2 regions of the Bradyrhizobium sp. 23AC genome follow, and region 2 is predicted to be linked to the other one. Evidence: riboswitches for the same ligand, from Rfam matches in the RefSeq annotation. Region 2 holds a riboswitch; the other holds the start of a gene.

Region 1 (3,400 bases), on a different contig from region 2:
CGCAGGCAACTGCTGACGCGATCGGAGCGCGGCTCGAGCTGCGCGAGATCGATCGTCTGGCGGTCGCGGGCCAGAGCGCGCCGCAGCCGATCTTCGAGGTGATGGCGCGGGCGGGCGCACTCACCGGCGCGCAGGACAGCCTGCGCGCGCATTATGCCGAAGCGCTCGCCGCCTATCGGGCCCGCCGCTTCGACGAGGCGCGCGCCGCCTTCAACGCCGCGCTCGAAGCCGTCCCCGGTGACGGCCCCTCGCGCACGATGCTCGGCCGCATCGCGCAATTCGAGGCCAAGCCGCCGGAAGAGGGGTGGGACGGTGCCTGGCGGCTGGAGCAGAAATAGCCGTTTTTGTTGGGCCAGCCCGCCCTGTCCGGAAAAAACGTTTCTACTCGATAACGATGTTCGCCGTGACCTATTTCCCGGGCTTAGGTTGGATGTCCTTGAGGCGTTTGACGGGGACACGCCGATGACAGAACTTCAGGACAGGCTGGAACGGTTCGAGACGCTCACCGCCGAATGCGAGCTGATCGCCAAGCTCGCCACCGACAGCACCAAGCGCGAGTTCTATCTGAAACTCTCGGAACAGTACCGTCAGCTGGCGGTGGACATGCGGCAGGCGATCGCGACCAAGGCTGCTGCCTGATCCCGGCTGCAATCCGTTCTTAAGGTTTGGCGCGCATCCTTGACCTCGCGAGCGATCGCTCGTGGTGGAAAGGCCGGGGTTCCCTGCAATGCAGCGCACCTCGCGAGTGTCATTTGCCATGCTTGACAGGGCAATCACATGCGCCTCGTTGCCGTGATCATATTCGCGCTCATGACGGCGGCCTGCGACCAGGAGCAGGATATCACCGGCTCGACGCCGACCTGCCCGATGCGGAACTACAGCTACAATCCCCGCGACATGAACCAGTGCGTCAGTGCCTGCAAATCGTGCGATCGCGGCACCACGGTCACCTGCACCACCTCCTGCACCCTCAAGGGCGCGCGCTGAGGCCCGCTTTCTCGCGGCGCACCCAGCGGCGGTGCTGGGGCACCGGAACGATTCACTTGGGTTAATCATTGAAGCAAGTGGGCAGGACGTGGAGTCCGATGGAAATGGGTATGCTCGATCCCGGTCGATTTCTGGTGTCGTGCTCGCATTGTGATGCCTGGCCGATGGCGGCCAATGTGAAGCGGTCGAGCTGGTCGGCGTCTCCGCACGAGGTGCGCTTTGTCTGCACGCGCTGTCGCCGCGAGGAGACCGCCATCGTCTCGGCCTCCGGCGAATTGACCCCGATCAAGCGCGTCGATGTTCCGCCGCGCGACGTCGCAGTCGCCTGGGCCCAGGCGCAACGGGTGCGAGGGCGGACCTGAGCGCCCGGCATGCACCCGGTCGATTGACTCCCGGGGCCAACGGCTCGTAAATGATTGGCGACGGTTCTCCTCACGGAGATCAAAAGGGAATGTGGTGCGGGATTGTCCCAACGCAGGGATTTGTCTCAACGCCACGGCTGCCCCCGCAACTGTAAGCGGTGAATCTTGCGTCTCATGCCACTGGGAATCTCGGTCCTGGGAAGGCGACGAAAGGTCACGACCCGCGAGCCAGGAGACCTGCCGTCAGCCGTGGTCACACGCGAAGATGTCGGTCGGGGAGTACAGACATTAGCTTCACCGGAGCGATCCATCGCTCTGCCGTGAAACCTCGTTCGCTGTGACGTGCCACTGACGTCATACCGAGGTTACAATTGTGTCCCGTCTTGTCCCTGCTGCCAGGCGCCTCAGCGCCGGCCTGCTCGCATCCGTTTCCCTCCATTCGCTCGATCTGTCCTCCGCTTTCGCCCAGCAGGCGCTTGCCGAGCAATTGCCGCCGATCGAGGTGACCAGGGCCGACGATCAGAACCGCACGCGCGCCAGGGCGATCGGTGACGGCGAGGCGACGCGGCAGCGGGTGAGGACGAATGTCGCGCCGGCAGGCGATGGCGCCGGCTCATCCGGCTCCGGCGGTGAGGCTGCCGCCGGCAGCGGCGGCATCGTCGGGGCCGCCACGACCGTCATCACGGCCGCGGATATCGCGCATTCGCCATCGCAGACGCTTGCCGAGATCATCGCGACGCAGACGCCGGGGGCCCAGATCACGACGCTCTATGGCGGCCAGATCGGCGCCAAGACCAGCGTGGACCTGCGTGGCTTCGGCGCCTTTGCCACCGCCAACACGCTGGTGCTGGTCAACGGCCGGCGGTTGAACGACGTCGACATGGCGCAGGTGGACCTCTCCACCATCCCGCTCAATTCGATCGAACGCATCGAGATCACGCGGGGCAATTCCGGCGCGGTGCTCTACGGCGACAACGCGGTCGGCGGTGTGATCAACATCGTCACCAAAAATGGCGTTGGCGGACCGCCCGTGACCGCGCGCATCGAGGCCGGCTTCGGCTCGTTCAACACCAGGCTCGGCAACGTCTCGACCTCGCTCAATTCCGGTCCGTGGTCGACCTCGTTCTATGGCAATACGGTCAGGACCGATGGCTATCGCGACAACAATCGCTATTCCCAGCAGAATGGCGTCGGCAATCTCAATTACACCACGCCCGGCCTCACCGCGTTTCTCACGGTCACCGGCGACAATCAGGAGCTGCGGCTGCCGGGCGGCCGCACCGTCGATCCCTCCATCGGCCTCGACGAGCTCAGGGCCAACCGGCGAGGGACCGGCACGCCCTTCAACTACGCCAACCAACAGGGTTTTGGCGCGACCGCGGGTTTCACCAAGACCCTGGTCGACGGCGTCGATCTCATCGTCGACGGCGGCGTGCGCGACAAGAAGCAGCAGAGTGCGTTCTTTTCCACCCCGACGCCGGTTCCGGCGTTCTTCACGTCGACCTATGTCGGTTCCCATCTGACGACATGGTCGATCACGCCGCGGCTCAGCGTGAAGAGCCTGCTGCTCGGCATGCCCTCGCAGCTCCTGACCGGCATCGACTATTACGACGCGAGCTTTCAGCAGAACCGCGGCGCCGGGCAGGGGCTCTCCCCATGGCACAATTACGACCTCAGGCAGCAGACGGTTGCGGGTTATTTCCAGCACACATTGGGAATCGCGCCCAAGACGGACATCTCCTACGGCGCGCGTGTGCAGAACGTCAGGCTCGCGGCACGCGACAATTTCGACCCGGCAGCTCCGTTCAACGGCGACATCGGCGCGCTGCCGCTGACGAGCAACGAGACCCAATATGCGCTGCATCTCGGCGCCGAGCATCGCCTCAACGACCAAGTCTCGCTGTTCGGCCGCGTTGCGCGCGCGTTCCGCACGCCTGATGTCGACGAGCGCCTGTCCTCAGGGCCTTCGTTCGATCCCTTTACCTTCGCCGCGATCCCGCAAACGTTCCAGCTCAAGACCCAGACCTCGCAGGACATTGAGGGTGGTGTTC
Region 2 (3,400 bases):
GATGGGGATCGGCAACACCACCACGTCGGCGGCGATCGCGGCGAGCCTGCTCGGCATCAGCGCCGAAGAGATCGCGGGCAGCGGCACCGGCGTCGATGCGGCCGGCCGTGCGCACAAGGCCCGTGTCATCGATGCTGCGATCGCGCGTCACGGCGTTGGCGGCGCTTCGCCGGAAAAAATCCTATGCGCCGTTGGCGGCCTGGAGATCGCGGCGATCTCAGGTGCGATCATCGCGGCCGCGCAGCGCCGCATCCCTGTATTGATCGATGGCTTCATCGTATCGGTGGCAGCGCTCGCAGCAGTGCGGCTTAATCCGTCGTGCCAGCCGTTCCTGCTGCCGTCGCATCAATCGGCGGAGCAGGGGCATCGGCTGGTGTTGCGCGCGCTGAACGTGCAGCCGTTGATCAGCCTCGATCTCAGGCTCGGCGAGGGATCGGGTGCCGCCATCGCACTGCCGCTGGTGCGGCTCGCCTGCAGCCTTCACAACGGCATGGCGACGTTTGCGCAGGCCAATGTGCCTGACAGACCTAACTGATCCGCTGATTGACGGAGACGACGCGCCAGCCGCTCGCAAGGCGATCGATCCGGGTCAGCGACAGCGGATCGACCACGAAGCGCAAGGCGGCCTGCGGCGTCAGATCCAGCGCGATGCAGAGCGCGGCGCGGATGGTGCCGGAATGCACGACGAGCGTGGCCGATCCGGCTGCGATCCGCGACAGGCCGAGCCGCACGCGCACGACCTGATCCGCAAAGCTTTCGCCGCCCGGCGGCCGTCCGGCAGCCGGATCGCTCCAGAACCGCGCATAGGCGTCGCCGCCGCTCTCGGCGAGTTTGTCGTGCCGGTGGCCGGTCCAGTCGCCGAAATCCTGCTCGCGGAATTCGCTGACGGGCTCCGGCTCGAGCCCCAATGCGCGCGCCGTCTCGATCGTGCGCCGCGACGGGCTGGCATAGCTGGCGGCATCCCGCGGCAGGCGCCGCCGCAGAGCGTCCAATTGCACGCGATCGCCGAGGTCGGCCGGCGCGTCGGCGGCGTGGATGGTGCCCGTCACACCCGCGACGGGCGCGTGCCGTATCAACCAGAGGAAGGTCTCGCCTTCCATGCTCATCTCCAAGGAAGTTGCTCGCTGTGGCCATAACGCCGCAACTGGCACATTGACTCTGTTGTTATGGTAATCCTAGATGCTTGCGACGGTTTCCCCGAGAGGGGATGAAAAGGGAATACGGTGCGGGGACATTGTCCCCAACGCCGTGGCTGCCCCCGCAACTGTGAGCGGATAATCCTTCGTCAGAAGCCACTGGGTCCTCGGTCCCGGGAAGGCGACGAAGCGGTGATGACCCGCGAGCCAGGAGACCTGCCGTCAGCCGTGGTCACACGCGAAGATGTCGGTCGGGGAGTACAGACATTCGGCTTCATCGGACGGCTGAAGGGCCAAAAGGTGAGACCTCGTTCGCTGTGACGTGCCACTGACGTCATACCGAGGTCCGAAAAACCGTGTCTTCCATCCGTATCGTACGACCGCGAAAATTCCTGCTCGCCTCCGCCGCGCTCACATCCTTTGCCGCTCTCGATCTGCCCGCTGCGCTGGCGCAGCAGGCCCGTGAACCCCTGCCGCCCGTCGAAGTATCGCCGGCGCTATCCCGCAAGCAGGCCAAGCCTGCCGGCCGGGAGGCGCAGAGCACGCGCCGCGCAGCAGCGCGCAGGCCGGCGGCCGCAGCAGCGATGCCGAAGCCCGTCGTGCCGGCTGCGGCACCTCCGACGCCGCTCAACAGCAATGCCGTCGCCGAAAGCGCATCGCGGCTCGGCCTGACGGTGCGCGAGACGCCCGCGACCGTTGAGGTGATCTCCGCCGAGACCATGCGCGAGCAGGGCTATCGCACCGTGTCCGACGTGGCGCAGGGGGCGGTCGGTGTTACCTCCGGCGATAATCCGGCCGAGCCTTCCGCCTTCTCGATGCGCGGCTTCACCAACAGCCAGATCAACACGCTCTACAACGGCATCAAGATCGGTCCGCAGAACATGACCTCGCGGATCATGGACACCGCCAATCTGGAGGCCGTGGAATTCCTGAAGGGCCCGGCATCGCTGATCTCGGGCGAGGGCGCCGCCGGCGGCGCGATCAATTTTGTGACCAAGCAGCCGCACACGGGACCGATCCGGAACGAAGCTGATTTCTCCTGGGATTCGCTGAACTCGTTACGCGCGCATTACGGTTCGGGCGGCAGCACCAATGTGCAGGGCCTCGACTATCGCTTCGACATCAGCCGTTCGGCGCTCAACGGCTTTGCCGACGACACCAATACCAAGATGCTCGACGTGTCGGGCCAGCTCAACTATCGCATCTCCGACAGTCTCAAGATCTGGGGCGCGATCGAGTATCGCGAAGACCGCTCCAAGGCCTATTGGGGCGCGCCGCTGGTGCCGATCGCGTTCAGCGGCTCGCATGCGACGTCGGGGATCGTCTCAGGCAATTACTTCAACAGGACTGATCTTGGGGCTGTCACGATCGACGACCGCACCTTCAACACCAACTACAACGTCCTCGACAACCGCAATGTCGCGCAGGAGGTGTGGCTGCGCGGCGGTTTCGAGCTGAAGCTGGCGCCGGACCTGACCTTGAAGAGTCAGGCCTATGGTTACGGCGCCGAGCGCACCTGGTTCAACAACGAGATCGAGGCGTTCGATTCCACTAACAACCAGGTGTATCGCGAGCGCTTCTATGTCGCGCACAGCCAGCGCCTCGTCGGCAACATCACCGACCTGATCTGGGACGCGAATATCGCGGGCTTCGACAATCGCTTGGTCACGACGCTGTCGTCGAGCTATCTTGATTTCGTCAGGCCGGGCGCGGCAAACTTCCCGAACGATTATGTCTCGCTGGTCGATCCCAACCGCGGCTTCTACGGTCTGCTCACGACCAAGCAGCAGACCGCGCGTATCGACAACGAGGCGCTGTCGTTCGAGGACAGGCTGAAGCTGACGCGGACCTTCGCGCTGATCGGCGGCCTGCGCGTCGAGCACATCGGGCTCGATCGCAACTCGACGGATACCGCCGGCCTGGTGAACGCGGGCTTCCCGTTCACGAAAGACTGGGCGCCGGTGACGGGCCGCATCGGCTACACCTGGGAGGCCGTGCCCGGCCTGACTTTCTTCAGCCAGTACGCCACCGGCGCCGACGTCTCCGCGAACACCAGCTTCCTGTTGTTGCCGACCCAGCCGCTCGACCTCACGACCTCGCGGACCTACGAGACCGGCGTCAAGCATCTGTTCTGGGACAACAGGGCGGAGTGGTCGTTCTCGGCCTACGACATCGTGCGCAAAAACGTCTATGCCGCGGCCGGCGGCATGGCGCTCAACATTGCCGGACGCCAGGAGTCGAAGGGCGTCGAGCTCGCCGCCTCG

Evidence for each region. A riboswitch is a leader RNA that binds a small molecule or an ion and turns the genes downstream of it on or off. The one in region 2 is predicted to bind cobalamin.
Region 1: linked by a shared signal. The riboswitch ahead of RAD10_RS30220 (TonB-dependent receptor) and the one ahead of RAD10_RS20885 (TonB-dependent receptor) in region 2 are both predicted to bind cobalamin.

The regions. Positions count from the first base shown of each region.
Region 1 is NZ_JAVAYN010000016.1:200,760-204,159, forward strand. Features, by position in the region: gene RAD10_RS30200 (adenylate/guanylate cyclase domain-containing protein) at 1-338, shown strand, start outside; gene RAD10_RS30205 (hypothetical protein) at 463-639, shown strand; gene RAD10_RS30210 (hypothetical protein) at 778-987, shown strand; gene RAD10_RS30215 (hypothetical protein) at 1,086-1,349, shown strand; cobalamin riboswitch at 1,394-1,608, shown strand; gene RAD10_RS30220 (TonB-dependent receptor) at 1,723-3,400, shown strand, end outside.
Region 2 is NZ_JAVAYN010000008.1:164,350-167,749, reverse strand. Features, by position in the region: gene cobT (nicotinate-nucleotide--dimethylbenzimidazole phosphoribosyltransferase) at 1-535, shown strand, start outside; gene RAD10_RS20890 (histidine phosphatase family protein) at 528-1,100, opposite strand; cobalamin riboswitch at 1,173-1,374, shown strand; gene RAD10_RS20885 (TonB-dependent receptor) at 1,493-3,400, shown strand, end outside.